Regions from separate parts of the Streptomyces sp. NPDC059679 genome, predicted to be linked through region 2. Evidence: riboswitches for the same ligand, from Rfam matches in the RefSeq annotation. Region 2 holds a riboswitch; each other region holds the start of a gene.
The links. Region 2 has a riboswitch for cobalamin ahead of ACFV2X_RS35655 (ribonucleoside-diphosphate reductase subunit alpha). Riboswitches for the same ligand answer to the same signal wherever they lie in the genome.
Positions count from the first base shown of each region.

Region 1: linked by a shared signal. The riboswitch ahead of cobN (cobaltochelatase subunit CobN) and the one ahead of ACFV2X_RS35655 (ribonucleoside-diphosphate reductase subunit alpha) in region 2 are both predicted to bind cobalamin.
Region 3: linked by a shared signal. The riboswitch ahead of ACFV2X_RS18450 (ABC transporter substrate-binding protein) and the one ahead of ACFV2X_RS35655 (ribonucleoside-diphosphate reductase subunit alpha) in region 2 are both predicted to bind cobalamin.

Region 1 is NZ_JBHWES010000003.1:45,025-54,244, forward strand. Features, by position in the region: gene ACFV2X_RS05140 (precorrin-2 C(20)-methyltransferase) at 1-1,248, opposite strand, end outside; gene ACFV2X_RS05145 (precorrin-8X methylmutase) at 1,245-1,886, opposite strand; gene ACFV2X_RS05150 (nitrite reductase) at 1,883-3,502, opposite strand; cobalamin riboswitch at 3,565-3,726, shown strand; gene cobN (cobaltochelatase subunit CobN) at 3,757-7,404, shown strand; gene ACFV2X_RS05160 (NUDIX domain-containing protein) at 7,401-7,829, shown strand; gene ACFV2X_RS05165 (hypothetical protein) at 7,885-8,136, opposite strand; gene ACFV2X_RS05170 (cation diffusion facilitator family transporter) at 8,412-9,220, shown strand, end outside.
Region 2 is NZ_JBHWES010000045.1:27,317-36,536, forward strand. Features, by position in the region: gene ACFV2X_RS35640 (tetratricopeptide repeat domain-containing protein) at 162-1,148, shown strand; gene def (peptide deformylase) at 1,279-1,908, shown strand; gene ACFV2X_RS35650 (ribonucleotide-diphosphate reductase subunit beta) at 1,997-3,019, opposite strand; gene ACFV2X_RS35655 (ribonucleoside-diphosphate reductase subunit alpha) at 3,016-5,424, opposite strand; cobalamin riboswitch at 5,549-5,679, opposite strand; gene ACFV2X_RS35660 (FGGY family carbohydrate kinase) at 5,963-7,441, opposite strand; gene ACFV2X_RS35665 (2-hydroxyacid dehydrogenase) at 7,493-8,524, opposite strand; gene ACFV2X_RS35670 (histidine phosphatase family protein) at 8,635-9,220, shown strand, end outside.
Region 3 is NZ_JBHWES010000015.1:51,998-61,217, forward strand. Features, by position in the region: gene ACFV2X_RS18405 (bifunctional salicylyl-CoA 5-hydroxylase/oxidoreductase) at 1-406, shown strand, start outside; gene ACFV2X_RS18410 (DinB family protein) at 415-963, shown strand; gene ACFV2X_RS18415 (PaaX family transcriptional regulator C-terminal domain-containing protein) at 987-1,838, opposite strand; gene ACFV2X_RS18420 (AMP-binding protein) at 1,843-3,537, opposite strand; gene ACFV2X_RS18425 (acyl-CoA dehydrogenase family protein) at 3,676-4,800, shown strand; gene ACFV2X_RS18430 (RidA family protein) at 4,797-5,210, shown strand; cobalamin riboswitch at 5,247-5,398, shown strand; gene ACFV2X_RS18435 (CbtB-domain containing protein) at 5,434-5,655, shown strand; gene ACFV2X_RS18440 (CbtA family protein) at 5,678-6,442, shown strand; gene ACFV2X_RS18445 (histidine phosphatase family protein) at 6,483-7,061, opposite strand; cobalamin riboswitch at 7,157-7,371, shown strand; gene ACFV2X_RS18450 (ABC transporter substrate-binding protein) at 7,425-8,483, shown strand; gene ACFV2X_RS18455 (FecCD family ABC transporter permease) at 8,480-9,220, shown strand, end outside.

The DNA.
Region 1 (9,220 bases), on a different contig from region 2:
GCTGCGCGAGCCGGGGTTGTACAGGGCGAGCACCAGGTCGGCCGCGGCCGCGGCGCGGAGGCGTTCGGCGATGACCTCCCAGGGCTTGAGCCGGTCGGACAGGGAGACCACCGCGTAGTCGTGGCCGAGCGGGGCGCCCGCGCGGGCGGCGGCCGCGTGGGCGGCGGTCATGCCGGGCACCACCCGGACCGGCACCTCGCGGTACGGGTCTTCGGCCGCCGCCTCCAGTACGGCCGTGGCCATGGCGAAAACGCCCGGGTCGCCCGAGGAGACGACGGCGACGCGCCGTCCGCGCCGGGCCAGGTCGAGCGCGAACTCGGCGCGTTCGGCCTCCACCTTGTTGTCCGAGGCGTGCCGGCGCTGCCCCGGGCGCTTCGGCACCCGGTCCAGATAGGTGGTGTAGCCGACCAGATCCTCGGCGGCGGCCAACTCGCCCCGCGCCTCGGGCGTCAGCCACAGCGGGCCCGCCGGGCCGAGGCCCACCACCACGACCTCGCCGCGGCGCGCCGGGGCCCGCGCGTCGATCCGGCTCGGCAGCACCGCCACCGAGAAGTAGGGCACCGACTCGGGGTCCACCTCGGCCAGTGGCGCGACGCGCTCCGCGCCCATCGTGGCCCGCTCCACGTACTGGGCCTCCGCCAGCCGACCCGAGCGCTCCAGCGCCCGCCGCACCGCCGGGAAGGTGCGGCCGAGCTTCATCACGGCGGCCGCGTCGGCCGTGGCCAGCCGGGCCGCCAGCTCCTCCTCCGGGAGTGTGCCGGGCAGGACGGTCAGCACCTCCTCGCCCTCGACCAGCGGCGCCCCGATCCGGGCGGCGGCCGCGCTCACTGAGGTGACGCCGGGGACGACCTCGGTGGGGTAGCGGTCGGCCAGGCGCTTGTGCATATGCATGTATGAGCCGTAGAAGAGCGGATCGCCCTCGGCGAGCACCGCGACCGTGCGCCCCGCGTCCAGATGGGCGGCCAGCCGGGCCGCCGCGTCCGCGTAGAACTCCTCCATCGCGCCGCGGTAGCCGCCGGGGTGGTCGGTGGTCTCGGTGGTGACCGGATAGACCAGCCGCTCCTCGATGTGGTCGGGCCGCAGATGACGCTCGGCGATGGAGCGCGCGATGCTGCGGCCGTGCCGGGCGCTGTGGTACGCGACGACATCGGCCTCGGCGATGACCTCCACGGCACGTACGGTCATCAGCGAGGGGTCGCCGGGGCCAAGACCCACGCCGTAGAGCCGGCCCGTCTGCTGCTCGCTCACTCTTCCTCGCTCGCAATCGCGTTGACCGCGGCAGCGGCGATGGCGCTGCCGCCACGCCGGCCGCGCACCACCAGGTGGTCGAGCGCGGCCGGATGCCCGGCCAGCGCCTCCTTGGACTCGGCGGCGCCGATGAAGCCGACCGGTACGCCGATGACGGCCGCCGGGCGCGGCGCGCCCGCTTCGACCATCTCCAGCAGACGGAACAGCGCGGTGGGCGCGTTGCCGATGGCCACCACCGCACCCTCCAGCCGGTCCCGCCACAGCTCCAGCGCGGCGGCGCTGCGCGTGGTGCCCATCCGGCGGGCCAGTTCGGGCACGGTGGGGTCGGACAGGGTGCACACCACGTCGTTGTCCGCGGGCAGCCGCTTGCGGGTCACACCGCTGGCCACCATGTGCGCGTCGCAGAGCACGGGCGCGCCGGCGCGCAGCGCGGCGCGGGCGCGGGCGACCACCTGGGGGGTGTACGCGAGGTCCTGGACGAGGTCGACCATGCCGCAGGCGTGGATCATCCGCACCGCGACCTGGCTGACGTCGGCGGGCAGACCGCCCAGATCGGCCTCGGCGCGGATGGTGGCAAAGGAGGCGCGGTATATGGCCGCGCCGTCCTTCTCGTAGTCGAACACTGTGCCCTCGATCATGTCGTTCCACGGGCCGCCGCCACGGCGCCGGCCACTTGCTCTGCTGTTACGTCCACGCCCCGCGCGGACCCTGTGGCATCTCGTACGGCGACCTGGTAGCCGTCGCCCGTCGCCAGCACGTCGACCCACCGGACCGGCCCGCCGGGGTGGCCGCAGCGCCGCTCGCAGCCGGAGAAGTACACGGGCAGCCGGCTTCGCGCCGGGCCCGGTCGGCCGTCGCCGGACGCCTCGCCCGCCACCGCGCGCGCCGCCTCGGCACGCACATCGGCCAGGGACTTGGCGCAGCCGGGCCGTCCCGTGCACGCGCCGACCCCGAACCAGGGGGAGTGCGGCGCGGTCACCAGCCCGGCGTCGGCGAGCTCCCGCAGCGCGGCCTCGGCGTCGCCGGCGGAGAAGCCGGGCAGCACCACGCCGCGCCAGGGTGTCACACGCAACTCGCCCGAGCCGCCCCGGGCGGCGAGCTCGGCGAGCAGCCGCCACCGCGCGGCGGTGAGCCGCCCCAGCGGGACGGCGACCGACACCGCGCACCGCCCGTCCGGCCCGGCGACGAGCCCGACGAGTGGTGTGCTCGGCGCGGTGGTTGGGGAGTGAGGGGCGAGGGATGCGAGCTGGATTCCTGCTTCGGCGAGTCGCCCCACCAATTGGTCGGCCGTCACGGCGTGTCGCGCCGGCAGCTCGCTCACACGCCACGCGCGTGTGCCACTCGCGCGCACCGCGTCGAGAAACGCCACCGCGGCCAGCGCCGCCGCGCGCGGCACGTCCGAGGCGCGCACCTGGAGTTCGGCGCCCACGGGGTCGCCACCGGGCGCGGGCTTCGGCTTCGTGTCCCCGGGGCCGCCCGCGGGCGTGGGGGGACCCGGCGGCCGGGCCCGGCCCGGCGTGTCGTCGGCCACCAGCCGCCCGTCCTGACGCGCCGCGACGCCCGGCGCGTCAGCGTCCTCCGGCGCGTCAGCGTGGTCCGGCGCGTCGTGGTGGTCTGTGGAGTCGGGGGACTCTGTGGCGTTCGGCGCGGTGGATTTCGGGCGTGCGGGTCCATGTCCCCCGGCGGAGCCGAGCCGCAGCACCGCCTCGCCGTCCGGCGCTGCGATCAATGTCACATCCGCGCCCAGCGCCGCCACATCGCCCCGCCCGTCGTCGAGCGCGAACAGGAACCGGCCCGACAGCCCGGCCAGTTCGGCCAATCCGGAGCCTGCGGGCGCGTTGCCGCACAGCAGGGCGTCCAGCTCCCGCGCCCACGCCGAGACATCCGCGTACCCCGCCCCGTCCAGCCCGGACAGCGGGGACGCCACGATGTTGCGCACCCGGTCGTGGCGGTCCGACGGCAGCAGCCCTGCCGTCCGCAGCCGGGCCGCGAGTCCGGCCCCGCACCCCGCGTCGAGGCCGCGCAGCTGCAGATTGCCCCGGGAGGTGAGGTCCAGTCTGCCGTCGCCCAACTCCTCGGCCGCGAGCGCCAGCACGAGCGCCTGGCGTGCCGTCAGGAGCCCGGCGGGCAGCCGCACCCGGGCCAGCGCGCCGTCGTCCGCCGAGTGCAGGCGCAGCGCGCCGGGGCAGGCGTCGTCGCGACCGCGCGCGGGGGTTTCGTCCCCTGGTGGGGCGGTTGTCGGGGGGAGGGGCATGGCGGCGAGCATACCGACGATTGTGTTCGGCTCTCCGCCCCGCGGCAGGTCAGAAGCGCCTACTATGCTCACGGCGGGTCGGTCCCGGCCCGCCACCACAAAAGACGGCAAAAAGGGTAGGAAGCCGGTGGAAATCCGGCGCGGTCCCGCCACTGTGAGCGCGGCAGCCGGTATTGCGACGGCCGCGCGAGCCAGGAACTCCCGCCGTCTTCAACCCGCCCGGGGCGCGGACCCCGAGGAAGGCCTGCCGTCGCATGATCCTGCTGCTGTCGACGTCCGACACCGACCTGCTCAGTGCCCGCGCGGCACAGACCCCGGTGCCCTATCGGCTCGCCAACCCGGCCCGGCTCCCCCTGGACGAGCTGCCCGCGCTCCTCGAGGGCGTCGAACTCGTCGTCGTACGGCTGCTCGGCGGGGTGCGCGCCTGGCAGGAAGGGCTCGACGCGCTGCTCGCCGGGGACCGCCCGGTCGTGGTCCTGACCGGCGAACAGGCCCCGGACGCCCAGCTCATGGAGGCATCCACGGTCCCGGTCGGGATCGCCGCCGAGGCACACGCCTATCTCGCGCACGGCGGGCCCGGCAACCTCGGCCAGCTGGCCCGCTTCCTGTCCGACACCGTCCTGCTGACCGGCCACGGCTTCGAGCCGCCCGCGCCCGCGCCCTCGTGGGGCGCACTTGAGCGCACCGCGCGCGAGGACGTCACCGGCCCGCGGATCGCCGTGCTCTACTACCGCGCTCACCACATGAGCGGCAACACCGCCTTCGTCGAGGCGCTGTGCCAGGCCGTCGAGGACACCGGGGGCCGCGCGCTGCCGCTGTACGTCGCCTCGTTGCGCGCACCCGAGCCCGAGCTGCTGGAAGCCCTCGCCGAGGCCGATGCGGTGGTGACCACCGTGCTCGCCGCGGGCGGCACCCGGCCCGCCGAGGCATCGGCCGGCGGCGACGACGAGGCGTGGGACGCGGGCGCGCTGGCCGCGCTGGACGTCCCGGTGCTCCAGGCGCTGTGTCTGACCGGCCCGCGCGCCGCGTGGGAGGCGAACGACGAGGGTCTTTCGCCTCTGGACGCGGCGACCCAGGTCGCCGTCCCGGAGTTCGACGGGCGGCTGATCACCGTGCCGTTCTCCTTCAAGGAGACCGACGAGGACGGCCTGCCCGTCTATGTCGCCGATCCCGAGCGCGCCGCGCGTGTCGCGGGAATCGCCGTACGACACGCCCGGCTGCGCCACATACCGGCGGCCGACAAGCGCCTCGCGCTCGTGCTGTCCGCCTACCCCACCAAGCACTCCCGCATCGGCAACGCCGTCGGCCTGGACACGCCCGCCAGCGCCGTCGCCCTGCTGCGCCGGTTGCGCGCGGACGGCTTCGACCTCGGCCCGGTGGAAGGCCCCGAGGCGCTGCCCGGTCTCGCCTCCGGCGACGGCGACGAGCTGATCCGCGCGCTCATCGAGGCGGGCGGCCACGACCAGGACTGGCTCACCGAGGAGCAGCTGGCCCGCAACCCGGTCCGGATCCCCGCCGCCGACTACCGCCGCTGGTACAAGCGGCTGCCGCAGGAGCTGCGCGAGGCGGTGGAGGGGCACTGGGGGCCGCCGCCGGGCGAGATGTTCGTCGACACCAGCCGCGACCCCGAGGGCGAGATCGTGCTGGCCGCGCTGCGCCGGGGCAATCTTCTGGTCGTCATCCAGCCACCGCGCGGCTTCGGCGAGAACCCGATCGCCATCTACCACGACCCCGACCTGCCGCCCTCCCATCACTACCTGGCCGCCTACCGCTGGATCGCCACCCCCCAGGCCGACGGCGGCTTCGGCGCCGACGCCATGGTGCACCTGGGCAAGCACGGCAATCTGGAGTGGCTGCCCGGCAAGAACGCGGGCCTGTCCGCCGCCTGTGGCCCCGACGCCGCGCTCGGCGACCTGCCGCTGATCTACCCGTTCCTGGTCAACGACCCGGGTGAGGGCACACAGGCCAAGCGCCGCGCCCACGCCACCCTCGTCGACCACCTCGTGCCGCCCATGGCCCGCGCCGACTCCTACGGCGACATCGCGCGCCTGGAGCAGCTGCTGGACGAGTACGCCGCCATCTCGGCGATGGACCCGGCCAAACTCCCCGCCATCCGCGCCCAGATCTGGACCCTCATCCAGGCCGCCAGGCTCGACCACGACCTCGGCCTGGAGGACCGGCCGGACGACGACGGCTTCGACGACTTCCTGCTGCACGTGGACGGCTGGCTGTGCGAGGTCAAGGACGCCCAGATCCGTGACGGCCTGCATGTTCTCGGCAACGCCCCCTCCGGCCCCGAGCGGGTCAACCTCGTCCTGGCCATTCTGCGCGCCCGGCAGATCTGGGGCGGGACCACGGCGCTCCCCGGGCTGCGTGAGGCACTCGGCCTCGACGAGTCGGCCGCCACCCGCACCGGCGCGGACGAGGCGGAGGACCGCGCCCGCGCCCTCGTCCAGGCGATGGAGGACGCCGACTGGGCCCCGGAGGCCGTCGAGAAGGCGTGCCTGGGGCTGCCCGAGGAGCAGCACGGCGCGGTGACCGCGATCCTCGACTTCGCCGCGCGCGAGGTCGTGCCGCGGCTGGCCGCCACCACCGACGAGATCGACCACGCCGTGCACGCCCTGGGCGGCGGCTTCGTGCCCGCGGGCCCCTCCGGTTCACCGCTGCGCGGCCTGGTCAACGTCCTGCCGACCGGCCGTAACTTCTACTCCGTCGACCCCAAGGCCGTGCCCAGCCGGCTGGCCTGGGAGACCGGCCAGGCGCTCGCCGACTCGCTGCTGGAGCGCTACCGCCGCGACAACGACGGCGCCTGGCCGCGCTCCGTCGGCCTGTCGCTGTGGGGCACCAGCGCGATGCGCACCTCGGGCGACGACGTGGCCGAAGCACTCGCACTGCTCGGCGTCCGTCCGGTGTGGGACGACGCCTCGCGGCGCGTCACAGGACTCGAGCCCGTCCCCTTCGACCAGTTGGGCCGCCCCAGGGTCGATGTCACCCTGCGCATCAGCGGCTTCTTCCGCGACGCTTTCCCGCATGTCGTGGCGCTGCTCGACGACGCCGTACGCCTCGCCGCCTCCCTCGACGAGCCCGAGGCCGACAACTACATCCGCGCCCACGCCCAGGCCGACCTCGCCGAGCACGGCGACGAACGCCGCGCCACCACTCGTATCTTCGGCTCCCGTCCCGGCACCTACGGCGCGGGTCTGCTCCAGCTCATCGACAGCCGTGACTGGCGCACCGACGCCGACCTGGCCGAGGTCTACACGGTCTGGGGTGGCTACGCGTACGGACGCGGCCTGGAAGGCCGCCCGGCCCGCGCGGAGATGGAGAGCGCCTACCGCCGGATCGCGGTCGCGGCCAAGAACACCGACACCCGCGAACACGACATCGCCGACTCGGACGACTACTTCCAGTACCACGGCGGCATGGTCGCCACCGTGCGCGCCCTCAAGGGCACCGCCCCGGCCGCGTACATCGGCGACTCCACCCGCCCCGAGACGGTCCGCACCCGCACCCTGCACGAGGAGACCTCCCGGGTCTTCCGCGCGCGCGTGGTCAACCCGCGCTGGATCGAGGCGATGCGCCGCCACGGCTACAAGGGCGCCTTCGAACTCGCCGCGACCGTCGACTACCTCTTCGGCTACGACGCCACCACGGGCGTGGTCGCCGACTGGATGTACGACAAGCTGGCCCAGAGCTATCTCCTCGACCCCGAGAACCGCTCCTTCCTCCAAGAGGCCAACCCCTGGGCGCTGCACGGCATGGCCGAGCGGCTGCTGGAGGCGGAGAGCCGCGGCCTGTGGGAGCACCCGGACCCCGAGGTCCTGGCGGCGGTGCGGGAGCTGTACCTGGAGACCGAAGGAGGCCTGGAGGGCGCGGCGGGCGGGGAGGACGAGGCCGAATGACCGACTCGGGGAGTGGGGCGGCGCCGCTCGAGTCGGTGGGCTGGGTCTGCGTACGCGACGGGCAGCTGCTGGCGGTGCGCACCCGCGGGCGCGACGCGTTCTACCTGCCTGGAGGCAAGCTCGACCCGGGGGAGGACGGGCCGCAGGCTCTGGCCCGGGAGCTCGCCGAGGAGCTCGGCCTGACCGCCGTGCCCGCGGCCCTGGCCGCACGTGAGCCCTTCGTCATCGAGGACGAGGCACACGGCCAGGGCGGCCGACGGCTGCGGATGACCTGCTATACGGGCGCGGCGCAGGGCGAGCCGGCCCCGGGCCGGGAAATCGCCGAGCTGGCCTGGCTCACGGCGGACGGGGTCGGCCGCTGCGCCCCCGCGCTGCGCCAGGTGCTGCACCGGCTGGTCGCCGAGGGCCGCGTCCGCGGCGCGTGATGCGGCCCGCCCGGGCCGGGCGGGTCCGGCGCCGGTAAACATCCGGCGCCGGATATCAGGAGCGCTTGAGGGGCGCCGGGGAAGCGGCGGGCCGGGAGGCCGAGCGGACCCGCTCGGGCCAGGGCGGACAGTTCACCAGCTCGGCCCACTCCCGGTCGTAGCGCCCCGGCACGGCCCGGCCCGCGGAGGCCCAGCGCTCGACCAGGGCGGCGTAGATGGGCACACAGGTGCTCTGATGGAGCGATTCGCCGCCCGCGGTGCTCCGGTCCAGCGCTCTGCTCGGCTGCGAGAGAGAACGGCGTCGCATCGTCGTCGTCATGTCAGGCCAACGCGCCGCGCCCGGCGCGGTCACCGGCTCCCCGCGGAGCTCACCCGGACCGGGGCGGTCTCGCACATATCACCGACCGTGTCCGACAATGAAAAGCGTTGCCAATTCAGAAAGGCATTCCGCGTCGTCGCCGGTATCGCCGCCCGCGCCACGTGATTGCGGCACTTGATAACCGTGTCCATTGCAGCCTTTGGATTATTTTCCGATGTGCTGTTCAATTGCGCTGTTCCGATGGTTGATTCGAGGAGGCGCGGGTGGGCACCCATACGCACGGACCCGGGGAGGGCCACGCCGGGCACAGCCATGGCGTGGCGGAGAACGCCGACCGTCGCTGGCTGCTGGCAGCGCTCTCGCTGATCAGCGGCTTCATCGTGATCGAGGGCGTCATCGGGGTGGTCGCGCGCTCGCTGGCGCTGATCTCCGACGCCGCCCATATGCTCACCGACGCCGCGTCCATCGTTCTCGCGCTGTTCGCGATCCGGCTCGCGGCCCGCCCCTCGCGCGGCGGCTACACCTACGGTCTCAAACGCGCCGAAATTCTCTCCGCCCAGGCCAATGGGCTCTCGCTGCTGCTCCTCGCGGTGTGGCTGGGCTATGAGTCGGTGGAGCGTCTGATCGACCCGCCCGATGTGAACGGCGCCCTGGTCCTGGCCACCGGACTCGCCGGAGTGGCCGTCAACATCGCGGCGGCCTGGTGCATGTCCAAGGCAAATCGCAGCTCGCTCAATGTCGAAGGCGCCTATCAGCACATCCTCAACGACCTCTTCGCCTTCATCGGCACCGCCATCTCCGGTGTCACCGTTCTGACCACCGGTTTCGCGCGTGCGGACGCGATCGCCTCGCTCGTCGTGGTGGCGCTCATGGTCAAGGCCGGCGTGGGGCTGGTCCGGGCCTCCGGCCGGGTGCTGCTGGAGGCCGCGCCGAGTGGGGTCGAGCCCGACGAAATCGGCGACCGGCTGGTGTCCCACGCGGCCGTGGCCGAAGTGCACGATCTGCATGTCTGGCAGATCACCTCGGGGGAGGTCTCGCTCTCCGCCCATGTGCTGGTCGCGGCCCCGGACGG
Region 2 (9,220 bases):
GCCGGCGGCAAGGAGGAGTGGTGGGCATCGTCCCCAGGCCGAACCGTGAGGGGCCGGGCTGAGATGTCCGCGAATGTGTGGCAGGTTGTCGTCGAGGGAGGGCTACGCCGTCCGCGAGGACATCTGGTTCGGTACTACTTCGATACCGGCAGGCGGGAATGGTGAAGATCTTCGGCAAGGTGCGGCACCGGCCGTCCGCGTCATGGCGGCAGGCCACGGACCGCGCGTTCACGCTCATCGGTGACGGCCGGTACGAGGACGCGGGCGCGTTGCTGACCCGCGCCGCCGACCTGGAGCCGTGGCTGTCGGAGTCCTGGTTCAACCTGGCGCTGCTGCACAAGTTCCGGCACGACTGGGAGCAGGCGCGCGCGGCCGGGCTGCGCGCGGTCGCGCTGCTGGACCGCGAGACCGGCGCCCCTGACTGGTGGAACGTGGGGATCGCCGCGACCGCCCTGCAGGACTGGCCGCTGGCGCGCCGCGCCTGGCAGGCGTACGGCCTGAAGGTGCCCGGTGAGGCATCCGCGTCCGGTGAGCCGTTGGGCATGGAGCTGGGCAGCGCGGCGGTGCGGCTGTCGCCGGAGGGCGAGTCGGAGGTCGTCTGGGGCCGCCGCCTGGACCCGGCCCGGATCGAGGTGCTGTCCATCCCGCTGCCGTCCTCCGGGCGGCGCTGGGGCGAGGTGGTGCTGCACGACGGCGTTCCGCACGGCGAGCGCGTCACCTCCGCCGGTCCTGCCTACCCGGTCTTCGACGAGATCGAGCTGTGGGCGCCGTCCCCGGTGCCGACCTGGGTGGTGCTGCTGGAGGCCGCGACGGAGGCCGACCGGGACGCGCTGGAGCGGCTGGCGGCGGACGCGGGCTTCGCCGCCGAGGACTGGTCGTCCTCGGTGCGGCTGCTGTGCCGCTCCTGTTCGGAGAGCCGGATGCCCAGCGACGAGGGCGAGGGCGAGCACCTGGACCCGCATGACCACAGCGAGCCCGGCCAGCCCGGCCCGCTGGGGCACCGGATGGCGGGCTCGGGTTCGCTGTGGGTGGCGGAGCGGGAGTGCGGGATCGCCGCGCCGAGCGGGCTGGTGCGCGGGCTGCTGGACGGCTGGGTCGCGGACAGCCCGGACACCCGCGAGTGGCGGGACCTGGAAGAGGTCTGCTGACATTCCCGCCAGAGGTCTCTGACATACCCGCCAGAGGTCTCCAGAGGTCTGCTGACATACCCGCCCATCCCGCGCGGGCCTTACCCTGTAGGGCGACGAGTCTGGTTTTGAGGAAGGCGTGCGGCGGACGATGGCGCAGCAAGGGACTGAGCAGCGGGTGGACGACGAGTTCATCGTGGACACGGAGGACTGTGAGGAGCGCGAGCGTGCGTACCGCGAGCGCGGCACGGCCCGTCCGATCACGGTCGTCGGCAATCCGGTGCTGCACAAGGAGTGCCAGGACGTCACGGAGTTCGACGACAAGCTCGCCGCGTTGATCGACGACATGTTCGCCAGCCAGAAGGCGGCCGAGGGCGTGGGCCTGGCCGCCAACCAGATCGGCGTCGGCCTGAAGGTCTTCGTCTACGACTGCCCGGACGACGACGGCGTCCGCCACGTCGGCGTGGTCTGCAATCCGGTGCTGGACGAGCTGCCGGCCGACCGCCGGGTGCTGGACGACTCCAATGAGGGCTGTCTGTCGGTGCCCACCGCGTACGCCTCGCTGGCCCGCCCCGACTACGCGGTGGTGCGCGGCCAGGACGCCGAGGGCAAGCCGATCGCGGTCCAGGGCACCGGCTACTTCGCCCGCTGCCTGCAGCACGAGACCGACCACCTCTACGGCCGTCTCTACATCGACCGCCTCTCCAAGCGCGACCGTAAGGACGCGCTGCGGCAGATGGCGGAGGGCACGCCGCGCTACGAGACGGTGCCCAACGACTGACGCCTGCCACGTAACGAAGCGCGGCGCGGCGCCCCCGGGAGATCCCAGGGGCGCCGCGCGCGCATGTCGGGTTTGAATCAGAAACGGCTCAGAAGTCGTCGTCGAAGGAGACCGAGCCCTCGACCGCCACCTGGTACGCGGAGGCGCGGCGCTCGAAGAAGTTGGTCAGCTCCTGGACGTTCTGCAGCTCCATGAAGGAGAACGGGTTCTCCGAGCCGTAGACCGGGGCGAAGCCCAGGCGGGCGAGCCGCTGGTCGGCGACGCACTCCAGGTACTGGCGCATCGACTCGGTGTTCATCCCCGGCAGCCCGTCGCCGCACAGGTCGCGGGCGAACTGCAGCTCGGCCTCGACGGCCTCCCGCAGCATGTCGGTGACCTGCTGCTGGAGTTCGTCGTCGAAGAGCTCGGGCTCCTCCTCGCGGACCGTGTCGACCACCTGGAACGCGAAGTTCATATGCATGGTCTCGTCGCGGAACACCCAGTTGGTGCCCGTCGCCAGGCCGTGCAGCAGGCCGCGGGAGCGGAACCAGTAGACGTACGCGAAGGCGCCGTAGAAGAACAGGCCCTCGATGCACGCCGCGAAGCAGATCAGGTTGAGGAGGAAGCGGCGGCGCTCCTCCTTGGTCTCCAGCCGGTCGATCTTGTCGACCGAGTCGATCCAGCGGAAGCAGAATTCCGCCTTCTCCCGGATGGACGGGATGTTCTCCACCGCGGCGAACGCGGCGGCCCGGTCGTCCGGGTCGGGGAGGTAGGTGTCCAGCAGCGTCAGATAGAACTGGACGTGCACGGCCTCCTCGAAGAGCTGCCGGGACAGATACAGCCGCGCCTCGGGCGAGTTGATGTGCTTGTAGAGGGTGAGCACCAGGTTGTTCGCGACGATCGAGTCGCCGGTCGCGAAGAAGGCGACCAGGCGGCCGATCAGGTGCTGCTCGCCGGGGGAGAGCTTGGCGAGGTCGGCGACGTCCGAGTGGAGGTCGACCTCCTCCACGGTCCAGGTGTTCTTGATCGCGTCGCGGTAGCGGTCGTAGAAGTCCGGGTACCGCATCGGCCGCAGGGTCAGCTCGAACCCGGGGTCCAGGAGGTTCTTGACGCGGTCGGGGGCGGTGGTCACTGGCAGGCCTCGCAGGACTCGGGGTTTTCCAGGGAGCAGGCGATGACCTCGGGATCGGCGGGCGCCTGCTGTACGGGGATGGTGGCGGGAGCGGCGGCGCGCGCGGACTGGGCGATCCGGGTCGCCGGGCGCGAGCGCAGGTAGTACGTGGTCTTGATGCCGCGCTTCCAGGCGTACGCGTACATCGAGCTGAGCTTGCCGATGGTCGGCGAGGCCATGAAGAGGTTCAGCGACTGGCTCTGGTCGAGGTACGGGGTGCGGGCGGCGGCCATGTCGATCAGGGCGCGCTGCGGGACCTCCCACGCGGTCCGGTACAGCTGCCGTACGTCCGCGGGCACCCAGGAGAAGTCCTGGACCGAGCCGTTGGACTCGCGCAGCGCCTCGCGGCTCTGGGCGTCCCAGACGCCGAGCTTCTTCAGGTCGTTCACCAGGTAGGAGTTGACCTGAAGGAACTCACCGCTGAGCGTTTCGCGCTTGAAGAGGTTGGAGACCTGCGGCTCGATGCACTCGTACACGCCCGCGATCGAGGCGATCGTCGCGGTCGGGGCGATGGCCAGCAGGAGCGAGTTCCGCATGCCGGACTTGGCCATCCGCTCGCGCAGCGCCGCCCACCGCTCGGGCCAGGTCGCCACCGCGTCCGTGTAGTGGTCCGGGTGCAGCACACCGCGCGCGGTGCGGGTGGCGGACCAGGCCGGGTGCGGGCCGTGGCGCTCGGCGAGCGCGCAGGACGCCTCGTACGCCGCGAGCATGATGCGCTCGGAGATCTGGGTGGACAGCCGCTGCGCCTCGGGCGAGTCGAAGGGCAGCCGCAGCCGGAAGAAGACGTCCTGGAGGCCCATCAGGCCCAGACCCACCGGCCGCCAGCGGGAGTTGGACGCCCCGGCTTCCTGGGTGGGGTAGAAGTTGATGTCCACCACACGGTCGAGGAAGGTGACGGCGGTACGGACGGTCGCGTCCAGCCGCTCCCAGTCCATTACTTCTTCCCCGGCGCCGCCGTCTTTGCCCAGGTGCGCGGCCAGGTTGACCGACCCCAGGTTGCAGACGGCCGTCTCGCCGTCGTCCGTGACCTCCAGGATCTCGGTGCACAGGTTGGAGGAGTGCACGACCCGGCCGGACTCGGCGGTCTGGTTGGCGGTGCGGTTGGCGGCGTCCTTGAAGGTCATCCAGCCGTTGCCGGTCTGCGCGAGGGTGCGCATCATCCGGGCGTACAGCTGGCGCGCCGGAACGGTCTTGACGGCAAGACCCTCCGCCTCGGCCTTCCGGTACGCGGCGTCGAACTCCTCGCCCCACAGGTCGACCAGCGCGGGCGCGTCGACCGGCGAGAACAGCGACCAGTCGGCGTCGGCCTCGACCCGGCGCATGAACTCGTCCGGGATCCAGTGCGCGATGTTGAGGTTGTGGGTGCGGCGGGCCTCTTCGCCCGTGTTGTCCCGCAGCTCCAGGAACTCCTCGATGTCCGCGTGCCAGGTCTCCAGGTAGACACAGGCCGCGCCCTTGCGCCGACCGCCCTGGTTGACGGCGGCGACGGAGGCGTCGAGCGTGCGCAGGAACGGCACGATGCCGTTGGAGTGCCCGTTGGTGCCGCGGATCAGCGAACCGCGGGCGCGGATGCGCGAGTACGACAGGCCGATGCCGCCCGCGTGCTTGGAGAGCCGCGCGACCTGGTGGTAGCGGTTGTAGATCGAGTCCAGCTCGTCCAGCGGCGAGTCCAGCAGATAGCAGGACGACATCTGCGGGTGCCGGGTGCCGGAGTTGAACAGGGTGGGGGAGCTGGGCAGGTAGGACAGCGTGCTGGTGAGCCGGTAGAGCTCGGCGACGTCGTCGAGCGCCCGCTCCGAGTGGTCCTCGGCCAGCCCGCAGGCCACCCGCAGCAGGAAGTGCTGCGGGGTCTCGATCACCTGGCGGGTGATCGGGTGGCGCAGCAGATAGCGGCTGTGCAGCGTGCGCAGCCCGAAGTAGCCGAAGCGGTCGTCGGCGCCGTCGGCCAGCGCGCGGTCGACCAGGGCGTCCAGGCGGGCGGCGTGGGCGGTCACGAACTCGGCCGTGCCGTCCGCGATCAGGCCCTCGCGGTGCCCCACGGCCACCGAGGCGGAGAAGGAGACCGCGCCCTGCCCGGCCGCCTCCTCGGCGATGGCGAGAGTCAGCAGCCGCGCGGCGAGCTTCGAGTACTCCGGCTCCTCGGCGATCAGCCCGGCCGCCGCTTCGGTCGCGAGAGTGCGCAACTCCGCCTCGTCCGAACCGGGATGGCGGCCGCGCAGGGCGGCGGCCGCGACCTTGCCGGGGTCGGTGGCGGGCAGGTCGGCGGTGAGCTCCGTCAGGGTCCGCAGCAGGGCGGTCCCGGGCGCGTCGTCCGCTCCCTGAATAGCCGCTGCCTCTGAAACCGGATCGGCTGGCGCGATGGTCACTGAAGTGCTCTCCCTCGCTCGGCTAGGGGCCTTGCGGGGCGGTCAGCGATGGGCGCGTACGGGCATGCCGAAACAGCGGACGGCATACCGCGCAGCGTCCACCGGCCCAACCCGCGAGGCCCGGACGTATGAGACGGCTGTCGGCAGGTCCTCGGACTTGCGGGTACGCAAAAGCGTACGCGTACACCGTTGCGGGACAGTTCCGGATTCCCACCGGATTCCCCTGCGGCGACAGCGAGCATGAGCATACATCTTGTGGTGGCGAGCGCACGCGCCCCCACATGTTGTGTCGCGAGGTGGAGTGTTTCGTACGAATGTGCTATTCAGTGCCGGACTTGGCGCAGTCTTGACGCGCACTTGGCACGAGCCGGACGCGGGCCCGAGGCGGCCCTTGTGCGGGCCCGATACGGGCCCTGGGGCGGTCCTGGCGAGGGTCCGGCGCGGACGGCCGGGCGCGAGCCTGACAGGGCCCGGCACGGCCCGGCAAGGGCTCGTCATCGGGGCCGGCGCGGCGCCGGGTCGAACTCCGGGTCGAACTCTAAGCGGGCGTCGTTGCCCGCCACTCCGTGAGGGTACGGGCCAACCTGGCCCGGTAGTCCGCGTAGCCGCGCTCGTATGCCTCGGCGCGGTCCGCGTCCGGTACGACAGTACGCGAATCGGCTCGCCATTGTGACGCGTCCACCGGGTCACCGAGCGCCCGCCAGGCGACCGCGACCGCGCCGCGCGCCCCCACCTCGGGCTCGTCGGGGATGCGCACCGGCCGCCCGAGAACGTCCGCGAACAGCTGGGTCCAGGCGGCGGATCGGGTGCCGCCCCCGCACGCCGCCAGGCTCGCCGTCAGCCCCGCGGCCTCCAGGCAGTGCCGGGCCGCGTACGCCACGGCCTCGCAGACGGCCCGTACGGCGTCCGCGCGTGTCGTCGCGAGGGTCAGCCCGTCCAACCGGCCGCGCGCGGCGGGCTCCACGAACGGGGCGCGCTCGCCCGCGTCGGACAGGAAGGGCAGCGCGGTCACCCCGCGCGCCCCTGGCGGGCTCGCGGCGAGCAGCGCGTCCAGGTCGGCGGTGGTGGCCCCGGCGAACTCCAGGACCCACTCCAGGGCCGCCGTGCCCACCATGGCGGGCATACCGCGCAGCCAGCGGTCCCGGTCGGGTACGCACAGCCACATGCCCGCCGGGTCCGCGGCCGGGTCGATCCGCGCGCTGTCGGTGAGGACTTGGCTGGCCAGCGTGGTGCCGACGATCAGCAGGCCGTCGCCCACCTCCTCGACCCCGCTGCCGATCGCGCAGGCCGGAAGGTCGTACGGGCCCGCCGTGACGGGCAGTCCGGCCGGCAGCCCGAGCAGCTTCGCGCCCGCCTCGTCCAGCCGCCGTACGGTGCCGGGCGCGGCGGGCGGCGGCAACAGCCGGGCGTATTCGGCGATTCCACACGCTTCCAGGGCTTTGGGGACATACTCGCGCGTGGTCACGTCCAGGAAGGGCATCGACGCGTCCGAGGCGTCCACGCCGATGACGCCGGTGAGCCGCTGCGCCACCGCGTCCACGCAGTAGCCCGCGACCTCCGCGCGCGCCAGTGCCTCCGGCTCGTGGTCGGCCAGCCAGCGCAGCAGCGGCGCATGGCAGCCGGGGAACACCCCGGAGCCGGTGAGCCGGTAGAGCTCGCGGATGGTGCCGTCCTCGCCCCAGCGGGTCACGGTGTCGTTCGCCCGGCCGTCCATCCACGAGATCGGCGGGCGCACCGCCCGGCCCGCCGCGTCGCGCAGCCACAGCCCGTCGCCCTGCCCGGTGAGCGCGAGCGCGACCGGGGCCGCCAGGCCGCCCGCGGCCAGGGCGGCGGTCACCTCGCGGACCACCTCGGCGACCGTGCGCAGCACGTCCTCCAGGTCCTGCTCGACCCGCCCGCCGGGCAGGCGGTCGAGCCGGCTGGGGCGGCTCGCGGCGGCCAGGGACCGGCCGTCGCGGCCGAAGGCGACGGCCTTGGTGACGGAGGTGCCGACGTCGACTCCGAGGACGATGCTCATGCGTACGGCCCTCCTTGGGGCATCGGCTGTGGCGCTGGGCTGATGATGGCGCTAGTTCGCGGGGTGGGCGAGCTTTTCGCCGCGCGCGTAGCGGCCGACCTCGGCGGCGGTGATGGCGGCGGCGCGGTGGGCGGTCTGCCGGGTGGCGCCGGCGAGGTGCGGGGTGGTGACGACATTGGGCGCGGAGTGCAGCGGCCAGTCGGCGGGCGGCGGTTCGAGGTCGTACACGTCGAGGGCGAGGGCCCCGAGGCGGCCGGTGCGCAGCGCCTCGGGCAGCGGCGCGTAGTCCAGCAGGCCGCCGCGCGCGGTGTTCACCAGGACCGCGCCGGGCCGCATCCGGGCGATCCGGTCGGCGTCGATGAGCCCCTTGGTCTCGGGGGTGAGCCGGGCGTGCAGGCTCACCACGGAGCTGCGGGCGAGGAGTTCGTCCAGCTCGACCGGTTCGACGCCGTCCGCGCGGGCGGTCTCGGGGTCGGTGTACGGGTCGGCGATCAGCACCCGGGCGCCGAACGCGCGCAGCACCCGGGCGACGATCCGGCCGATGGCCCCGTAGCCGACCAGGCCGACGGTCGCGCCGTCCAGCTCGATGCCGCCCTCCTCGTACGCGTAGAAGTCCCCGCGCCAGCGGCCCGCGCGCAGCTCGGCGTCGGCGGTCGGGATGCGGCGCATCGCGGCGAGCATCATGCCGATCGCGAACTCGGCGGCGGCGGTGGCGTTACGGCCGGGTGCGAAGCTGACGGCGACGCCCGCGCGGGTGGCGGCGGGCAGGTCGACGTTGACCGGGCCGCCGCGGGAGACCGCGACCATGCGCAGCTCGGGGCGGGCGGCGAAGACCCCGGCGGTGAACGGCGCCATCTGCGTCACGCAGACCTCGGCCCCCGCCAGCGCCTCGATCAGCTGCTCCTCGGTGCCGCTGGCCTCGATCACCCGGCTCTCCCGGCCGCCCACGGGGCCGAACGGCTCGTGTGGCCACGGCAGCGTCAGCTCGGCGACGTCGACGTCCGCAAGACCCGGCTCGTCGCGGAGCGCGGCGATGATGAGGTCGGGGCGTACGAAGTGGTCTCCGGCGGCGAGGACGCGCATGGGTGGCCTTTCTTCGGCGTTCCATCACAGAGGCGACGCTAGATTTAACATCGTTGACGTGACAAAGCAATGGTCCGCGCGTCATACAGGCTGAGGAGAGGAAACGTCCTGTGACGGCTCGTCTACTGCTCGTTCGCCACGGCGAGACGGTGTGGCACGCGGAGAACCGGTACGCGGGGATCTCCGACGTGGCCCTGACGGAACGAGGATTCCGGCAAGCGGAAGCGCTCGCCCATTGGGTGAGCGGACGCGACGTACACGCGGTCGCCTGCTCCCCGCTGAGCCGGGCCCGGCTGACCGCGCGCCCGGCTGCTGATGCGCTCGGGCTCGTCCCCGAGGTCGTCGAGGATCTGCGTGAGATCGACTTCGGCTGGGGCGAGGGCCGCACCATCGCCGAGATGGAGGCGGAGGACCCGGCGGCCGTACGGGCCTTCCGGACGGACGCGGAAGCGGGCGCCTTCCCCGGCTCGGAGCCGCCCGCCACCGCGGCGGCCCGTGCCGCGGCCGCCCTGCGCGGCCTGGCCGCCGCGCACCCGGACCGCACGGTGCTCGTCGTGGCGCACAACTCCCTGCTCCGGATGGCGCTGTGCGCGCTGCTGGGCATCCCCGTCGGCCGCTACCGGCAGGTGTTCCCGCGGCTGGACAACGCGGCGGTGAGCGAGATCGAGGTGGCGGGGGAGGGGACGGCGCTGCGTT
Region 3 (9,220 bases), on a different contig from region 2:
CGACTGGGCCGAGGGTGGTACGACCGCCGATGACGCGGTCGCCGTCGCGGCCGCCTTCGCCGCCCACGGCGCGGACGCCGTCGACGTCTCCACCGGCCAGGTCGTCCCCGACGAGCGCCCCGACTTCGGCCGCTCGTACCAGACCCCGTACGCCGACCGGATACGCAATGAACTCGGCGTCCCCGTCATCGCGGTCGGGGCCATCTCCTCCTGGGACGATGTGAACTCGCTGCTGCTGGCGGGCCGCGTCGACCTGTGCGCACTCGGCCGCCCCCACCTGTACGACCCGCACTGGACCTTGCACGCCGCCGCCGAACAGGGCTACATGGGCCCCGGCGCGCCTTGGCCGCTCCCGTACCGCGCGGGCAGCCGCAGACCCCCGACGGGCCGCGCCGATGGACGATGATGAGCGGCATGACCATACGCAGAAGGGCCGAGCTGTTCGTCCCCGAGGAGCAGGACCGCAGGCTCGACGCCCGGACGACCGGTGACGAACGGGGCGTGCTGGTCGACTTCCTGGCCAAGCAGCGGGCGACCCTGGAGCTGAAGTGCGCGGGAGTCGAGGGGGATTTGGCCCGGCGTTCGGTGGAGCCCTCCACGCTCTCGCTGCTCGGCCTGGTCCGGCATCTCGCCGATGTGGAGCGCCGCTGGTTCCGGCGGGTCATGGCCGGGCAGGACGTGCCGCTGCTCTTCTCCACCGAGGACAACCCCGACCAGGACTTCGACGGCGCGGTGCCCGGTCCGGCGGTCGTCGCCGAGGCGTGGCGGGCCTGGCGCGCGGAGGTGGCCTTCGCCGAGCGCTTCGTCGCCGAGGCTCCCGACCTGGACATCACGCGCGACGACGGGTGGCTCGGGGCGGTTTCGCTGCGCTGGGTCCTCATCCACATGATCGAGGAGTACGCCCGGCACAACGGCCACGCCGACCTGCTGCGGGAGCGGATCGACGGCGCGATCGGCGTATGAGGTCAGGTGCTCGGCGTCAGGCTTCAGGCGCGCGTGGCCGTCAGCACCTCCCGTACGTACCCGGCACCCGCGTCGTACAGCCGGTGGTGCAGCGCCGTGAACACCTCCGCCGCCCGGACGCCGGGCCAGTCCCGCGGCAGCAGCGCGGGTGGCAGGCCGGGGTCGGCGTAGGGGAGGAAGCGCCAGGAGTCCAGGGCGAGGACGTAGTCGCGGTAGGCGTCGCCTCGTGCAGGGGTGGCCGGTACGGCGCGTCCCGCCCAGCGCTCCAGCACCGGTTCCTGGGCGTACAGGAAGCCGCGGTGCAGCTTCGCCAGCTGCTCCAGATCCCACCAGCGGCGCACCGCCTGCTCCGTCGGCTCGAAGTCCGCGTGGGCGCCGCGGAAGAGGTCGACGTACGGGGAGAGTTCCAGGCGGGCCAGGGTGTGGCGGGTCTCGTCGTAGAGGTGTTCGGGGGCGATCCACACCCCGGGCGCGGCGGTGCCGAAGCCGAGCCGGGCCAGCCGCGAGCGCAGCAGATGGCGCTTGTGGCGCTCCTGTTCGGGGACCGAGAAGACGGCGAGCAGCCAGCCGTCTGTGTTCTCCTCCGCCCCCGGGTGGCCGTAGATGCGGCGGTCGCCGTCGTCGAGCAGTTGGCGCGCGTCCTCGGAGAGTGCGTATCCGGCGGCCCCGGCGTCCGTGCGGTCGGCGACCAGCAGCCCGCGCCGTTTGAGGCGGGAGACGGCGGACCGTACGGAGGGCGCGTCCACCCCCACCGCCCCCAGCAGCCGGATCAGCGCGGCGATGGGGACGGGTCCGGCGGGGCGGCCGGCGCCGCCGCGGCCGTAGGCGCCGTAGAAGGTGACGATCAAGGAGCGGGGGGTGGGCTGGCCGGTCACGCGCTTACTCTAGGGCGCCGTTCGTGCCCCACTTACCGTGCTGTGCCGTCCCGACCCGCAGCAGATAGCGCTGGAGCTTGCCGGTGGCGGTGCGGGGCAGGGCGTCCAGGAAGACGAACTCGCGCGGGCACTTGTACGGGGCCAGCTCCGCGGTGATGAACTCCCGCAGCGCTGTCATGGTTTCCTCGGTATGCGCGACGCCCGGCCGCAGCACCACATGCGCGACCACCACCGTGCCCCGCCGCTCGTCCGGCCGCCCGGTCACCGCGGCTTCCACGACATCCGGGTGGCGCAGCAGCGCCTCCTCGACCTCGGGCCCCGCGATGTTGTACCCGGCCGAGATGATCATGTCGTCGGCGCGCGCCACATACCGGAAGTAGCCGTCCGGGTCGCGGATGAAGGTGTCTCCGGTGAGGTTCCAGCCGTCCTGTACGTACTCGCGCTGCCGCTCGTCCGCCAGATAGCGGCAGCCCGTGGGCCCGCGCACCGCGAGCAGCCCGGGGCGGCCGTCCGGAACGGGCTGCGGCCCGGCGTCCGCGTCTGTGCTTCCGAAGTCCACCACCCGCGCCTCGAACCCCGGCACCGGGACCCCGGTCGTGCCCGGCCGGATCGCGTCGTCGGCGGCGGAGATGAAGATGTGCAGCAGTTCGGTCGCCCCGATGCCGTTGATGATCCGCAGCCCGGTCGCCCGTTGCCATGCGTGCCAGGTGCCGGCGGGCAGGTGCTCGCCGGCCGAGACGCAGCGGCGCAGCGAGGAGATGTCGTACGCGCCGCCGTCCGGCGCCGCGCCGTCCAGCCGCCCCAGCATCGCCCGGTAGGCGGTCGGCGCGGTGAACAGCACGGAGATCCGGTGGCGTGCGATATCGGCCAGCAGCCGTTCCGGGCCGCCCCAGTCGGACAGCAGCGCGGAGGCGCCCGCGCGCAGCGGGAAGACGACCAGGCCGCCGAGGCCGAAGGTGAAGCCGAGCGGAGGGCTGCCCGCGAACACGTCCTCGGGGCGCGGCCGCAGCACCTGCGCCGAGAAGGTGTCGGCGATGGCCAGCACATCGCGGTGGAAGTGCATACAGCCCTTGGGCCGCCCGGTCGTCCCCGAGGTGAAGGCGATCAGCGCCACGTCGTCGGCGGAGGTCGCCACCGCCTCGTACGACGCGGGCGCGGTGGCCGTGAGCCGCAGCAGGTCCTCGGGGCCGTCCCCGCCGTAGTACGTCGTCCGCAGCCCCGGCACCCCGGCCTTCACCAGATCGTCCGCGCACCGTACGTCGCACAGAGCGTGCCGTATCCGGGCCAGCTCGCAGATCGTCGCCAACTCCCGGGCCCGGTGGGCGGCCAGCACGGTCACGGCGACCGCCCCCGCCTTCATCACCGCCAGCCAGCAGGCGGCCAGCCAGGGTGAGGTGGCCCCGCGCAGCAGCACCCGGTTGCCGGGGACCACGCCGAGCGGGCCGGTGAGGGTGTGCGCGATCCGGTCGACGTGGGCGCGCAGTTCGCCGTACGTCCACACCTCGCCCGTCGCGGCGCGCACCGCGACCCGGTCGGCGCCGAACCGCTCGACGGTGCGATCCAGCAGCTCGGCGCCGCAGTTGAGGCGGTCGGGGTAGGGCGGTCCTGGCAGGTCGAGGCGGAAGGCGGGCCACTGCTCGGCCGGCGGCAGATGGTCCCGGGCGAAGGTGTCGATGTGCGCCGAAGGCCTGAGCTCCATCGAGGACGCGCCCCCTATGCCTGCCCGGGCAGACGCCCGGTGTTCGCACATGCCGTGCCTGAAGTCGCCCTGTCAGCGTAACGTGATGGTGACGACAGTCAACAGACCGCGATAAACACTCCAGTGGGAGGGTGACCGGTGCCGTCGTTCGCACTTGATCCGAAGCAGCGGCGCTGGTGCGCCGGGGTGCGGTCCCTCGCCCGCGACCTGCTGCGCCCGCTCGCCGAGAGCGGCCCGCCAGGCCGGGTCAACCGGCCGCTGACCGCCGCGCTCGGCGAACTCGGCCTGCTGCGGCGGCTGTTCCCCGACGACGGGCCGGTGCGCGCCCTCGACCTGTGCCTGCTGCGCGAATCGCTCGCCCGGGAGTGCACGGAGGCCGAGACCGCGCTCGCCCTCCAGGGTCTCGGCGGCTATCCGATCGTGCTCTCCGGCAGCCCCGAGCAGTACGCGCGCTGGATGCCCGAGGTCCGGGCGGGCCGCGCGGTCGCCGCCTTCGCGCTCAGCGAGCCGCAGGCCGGTTCCGACGCCGCCGCGCTCGGCCTGCGGGCCGACCCCGACGGGGCCGGTGGCTGGCGGCTGACCGGCGAAAAGTGCTGGATCTCCAACGCCCCGGAGGCCGACTTCACCGTCGTCTTCGCCCGCACCACCCAGGGCGCGGGCTCGCGCGGCGTCACCGCCTTTCTCGTCCCCGCCGACCGGCCGGGGCTCACCGGCGAGCGTCTTGACATGCTCAGCCCGCACCCCATCGGCAGCCTCGCCTTCGACGGCGTCCCCGTCACCCGCGAGGACGTCCTGGGCACACCCGACAAGGGGTTCGGCGTCGCCATGCGCACCCTCAACCTGCTGCGGCCGAGCGTCGGCGCGTTCGCCGTCGGCATGGCCCAGGCCGCGCTCGACGCGTCCGTGGCCCATGCGGGGGAGCGCACCGCCTTCGGCGGGCCGCTGAAGGACCTTCAGGCCGTCTCCCACCAGCTCGCCGAGATGGCCACCCGCACCGAGGCCGCCCGCCTCCTGGTCTACGCGGCCGCCACCGCGTACGACGAGGGCGCGCCGGCCATCGCCAAGAGTTCGGCGATGGCCAAGCTCCTGGCCACCGAGACCGCCCAGTACGTCGTGGACGCCGCCGTACAGATCCACGGCGCGCGGGCGTTGCGCCGCGGGCATCTTCTGGAGCACCTGTACCGCGAGGTGCGCGCGCCCCGGATCTACGAGGGCGCGACCGAGGTCCAGCGCACGATCATCGCGAAGGAGCTGTACCGGTGACCGAGCCCCACCCCTCTCTGGTGCGCACCAACCCGCCCGAGCTCTCCCCGCCCACCGGCTTCAGCCACGCCGTCACGGCCACCGGCGGCCGCCTGGTCTTCCTGGCGGGCCAGACCGCGCTGGACGGCGCGGGCGCGGTCGTCGGTGCCACGCTTCCGGCCCAGTTCCGGCGCGCACTGGCCAACCTGCTCACCGCCCTGACCGCGGTCGGCGGCACCCCCGCGGACCTGGCCCGGCTGACCGTGCACACCACCGATGTCGCGGCCTACCGAGCGTCCGCCCCCGAACTCGGCCGCATCTGGCGGGAGCTGGCGGGCCGCGACTACCCCGCGATGGCGGTCATCGGAGTCGTCCGGCTGTGGGACGAGGCGGCGATGGTCGAGCTGGACGGCATCGCGGTGCTGCCGTAGCGCATCACCCCACATGTTGGGGTATTGGCCATGCCCGCGCGGCGCGGTACCGTCGGTGCGATATCGACGACGGCAGGACGGAAGCCGGTGGGAACCCGGCACGGTCGCGCCACTGTGAACGAGACGTTCCAAACGCTCCAAGGGACGTCTCGTGAGTCAGACCCGTAGCCGTCGTCATGTGCACCACCGAGATGGGACGCGAATTCCCCAAGGAGGCCCTGCCATGGCGCAGCATGTCGCACAGCCGACCGCCACCACCCCCGCTCTCCCCGCCAAGCTGCCGATCGGTGCGATCGTCCCGTGGGCGGTGTTCTTCGGCATCCTGATGCTGGTCCTGCTGTACTTCGTCGGCGCCGAACAGGGCGCCACCTCGGTCGTCTCCGGCGAGGACGTCCACGAGTGGGTGCACGACGCCCGCCACCTGCTCGGTTTCCCCTGCCACTGACGCCAGGGACGCCGACACCCTCATGAATTCCGCAACGGTACGGAACCTGCTCGTCCGTGGCATGCTCGCCGGCCTCGGGGCCGGCGTGCTCGCCCTGATCGTCGCCTACCTCCTCGGGGAACCGAATGTCGACAAGGCGATCGGCTTTGAGGAGTCCCACGCCCCGGGGCACGATCACGAGGTCGAACTCGTCTCCCGCAGCCTGCAGTCCACCGCCGGCCTGGCCACCGGTGTTCTGATCTACGGGGTCGCCTTCGGCGGCATCGCCGCCCTCGCCTACTGCTTCGCCCTGGGCCGCATCGGCCGCTTCACCCCGCGGGCCACCGCGCTGCTGCTGTCCGGCTGCGCCCTGCTCGCGGTCTACGTCGTGCCGTTCCTGAAGTACCCGGCCAACCCGCCCGCCGTCGGCGACCCCGACACCATCTCCAAGCGGACCAATCTGTATCTGCTGATGATGGTGCTCAGCGTGCTCCTCGCGATCGCCGCGACCATCCTCGGCAAGCGGCTCGCCCCGAAACTGGGCACCTGGTACGCCACCGTCGCCGCGGTGGCCGCCTTCGCCCTGGTGATCGGCCTGGCGTTTGCGTTCCTGCCGGCCGTCAACGAGGTGCCCGCCGATTTCCCGGCCACCGTGCTGTGGCGGTTCCGGCTCTCCGCGCTGGCCATCCAGGTCACCCTGTGGGGAGGCTTCGGGCTGGTCTTCGGCGAGTTGGCCGAGCGCCTGCTGAGCCCCGAGCCCGCCACCAGGGCACCGGCATCGCCGGTGGCCACCCCCAGCCGACCGTGATCCGACCGTCGCCCGGACCCCACTGGGGCGGCCGCTCTCCTCAGGGGCGGTCGAGTGGCCGCCCCAGCCCGAGGTTCCAGCGTCCGGCGCGTCCGCTGATCCCGGTCGCGGTCAGCGGCCGCACGTCGGCACGCCAGAAGGCCGCCGCGGGCGCGCCCAGCACATGCACCACCGCGGCCCGCACCACGTCCGGCTCCACCACGGCGAGCGTATGGCCGTCCGTCAGCGACGCCGTGTCCAGCCACCGTCCGATCCGCAGGCACAGGTCCCGTACCGACTCCCCGCCGTGGGGCGCGGCCGCCGGGTCGGCCAGCCACCGGGCCACCGCCTCCGGTTCGGCGGCACCGACCTCGTCGAGGGTGAGGCCCCGCCAGCGGCCCGTATCCAGACCGGCCAGCTCCGCACAGGGCTCGGCCACGCCGAGCCCCAGCGCGGCGGCGGTCTCCCGGCAGCGCAGGCTGGGGGAGGTGACAGCGCGGTCGGCCGAGGGCAGCGCCCCGGCCACGGCGCGGGCCCGCGCCGCGCCGCCGTCCTCGAGAGGGCTCGTGCCGTCGTCGAACCGGGCCTTGCGCAGCGATGGACTCATCGCGGCTGAGATGAAGGTGACGCGGCTGGTCACGCGGTCGCTCCTCCTGCCTGTGCCATGGGCGGTACGGCACATACGTAACCACCGGTGGGCCCGCACCTGCCACACATCCGACCGCAGGCCGGGCTTGATAGCCTCTGGGGGCCAGTCGAGCCACATCCGAGGCCAGGGAATCCGGTGCGAATCCGGAACTGACGCGCAGCGGTGAGGGGGACGGGCGGGGCACACCATGCCACTGGGAGGGGAACGGGCCGGCCGAAGGGCGGGCGCGGGACCGTACCGGGAAGGCGCCTCGTCCGGGCGAACCCGAGTCCGAAGACCTGCTGGCACCTCCGCGCCCCGGCGGGGAGGCCGTCCGTAGGCCAGGCTCCGCGTACGAGCCCCGACCACCGAGGCATGCCCGTGCTGCTCCGTACCGCTCTCCGTCCCGCGGCTCTGCTGCTCGCCCCCGCCCTCCTGCTCACCGCGTGCGGTGGTTCGGGAGGCGGTGCCGAGGGCGCCGGGGAGTCCGCCGGCTCGACCGGTTCGGGCTATCCGCGCACCATCGACAACTGCGGCCGCAAAGTCACCCTGAAGTCGGCCCCCGAGCGGGCCGTCTCCCTCAACCAGGGCACCACGGAGATCCTGCTCTCCCTCGGCCTCGCCGACCGTATGGCCGGTACGGCGACCTGGACGGACCCGGTGCTGAAGGGCCTGGAGAAGGCCAACGCGTCCGTGCCGCGGCTGGCGGACAACGCGCCCTCGTTCGAGAAGGTGCTGGACGCCGACCCCGACTTCGTCACCGCCTCGTTCGTCTCCACCCTCGGCAAGGGCGGCGTGGCCACCCGTGAGCAGTTCGAGAAGCTGGGCGTGCCCACGTACGTCTCGCCCTCCGACTGCTCGGCGGGCAAGGACAACGACAGCGGCGGCGACGGATCGCGCTCCACCCCGCTCACCCTCGACAGCGTCTACGGCGAGATAGCCGACCTGGCCCGGGCGTTCGGGGTGGAGGAGCGGGGGAAGAAGCTCATCGCCGAGCTGAAGGGGCGGGTGAGCAGGGCCACCGCCGGGCTCGACGCCTCCGGTGTCTCCCTCGTGTACTGGTTCGCCAACTCCCAGTCGCCCTACCTGGCCGGCTGCTGCGGGGCGCCGGGCGCGATCACCCGGGCGGTCGGCGCGGAGAACGCCTTCGCCGACACCCATGACGAGTGGCCCCAGATCAACTGGGAAACCGTCGCCGACCGCGATCCCGACGTCATCGTCCTCGGCGATCTGACCCGTAAGCAGCAGACCGCGGAGACCGCCCGGGCCAAGATCCGTTTCCTGGAGGCCAACCCCGCCACCCGCAACCTGACGGCCGTGAAGAAGAAGCGGTACGTGCTGCTGAGCGGGCAGTCGATGAACCCGTCCATCCGCACGGTCGAAGGGATCGAGAAGGTCGCCGCGGGGCTGCGCGACTTCGGGCTCGCCAAATGAGCGCCCGTACGCTGCTGCTGACCGGCGGCGGGCTGGCCGCGCTGCTGATGTCGGTCGCCGTCGCGGTGACGATCGGACCCGCCGACATCTCCACGGGCGATGTGTGGGCCTCCGTCGCCGCCCACCTCGGTGTGGGCGAGAGCACGCTGACGCCGCTGCGCGACGGCATCGTGTGGAATCTGCGGATGCCGCGCACCCTGCTCGCCGCCGTATGCGGGGCCGGGCTCGCCGTATGCGGGGCGGTGATGCAGTCGCTGCTGCGCAATCCGCTGGCCGATCCGTTCGTGCTCGGGGTGTCCTCCGGTGCGTCCACGGGGGCGGTCGCCGTGGTCGTGCTCGGGGTGGGCGGGGGAGCCGTGTCGCTGTCCGCGGGCGCGTTTCTCGGCGCGCTGCTCTCCTTCGCGCTGGTGCTGCTGCTCAGCCACACCCTGGGCGGCAGCACGGACCGGGTCGTGCTGTCCGGGGTGGCCGCCATGCAACTGTTCTCCGCGCTGACCTCGTTCACCGTGCTGACCTCCGCCGACGCCGACACCACCCGGGCCGTGCTGTTCTGGCTGCTCGGCTCGCTCTCCGGCGCCGGGTGGGGGCAGGTGCTGCTGTGCGCCCTCGTCCTGGCCGTCGTCCTCGTCCTCTGCCTCGGATACGCCCGCACCCTGGACGCGTTCGCCTTCGGCGACGAGGCCGCGGCCGGACTCGGCGTCCGTGTCGCCCGTACCCGCCTGGTCCTGCTCTCGGCG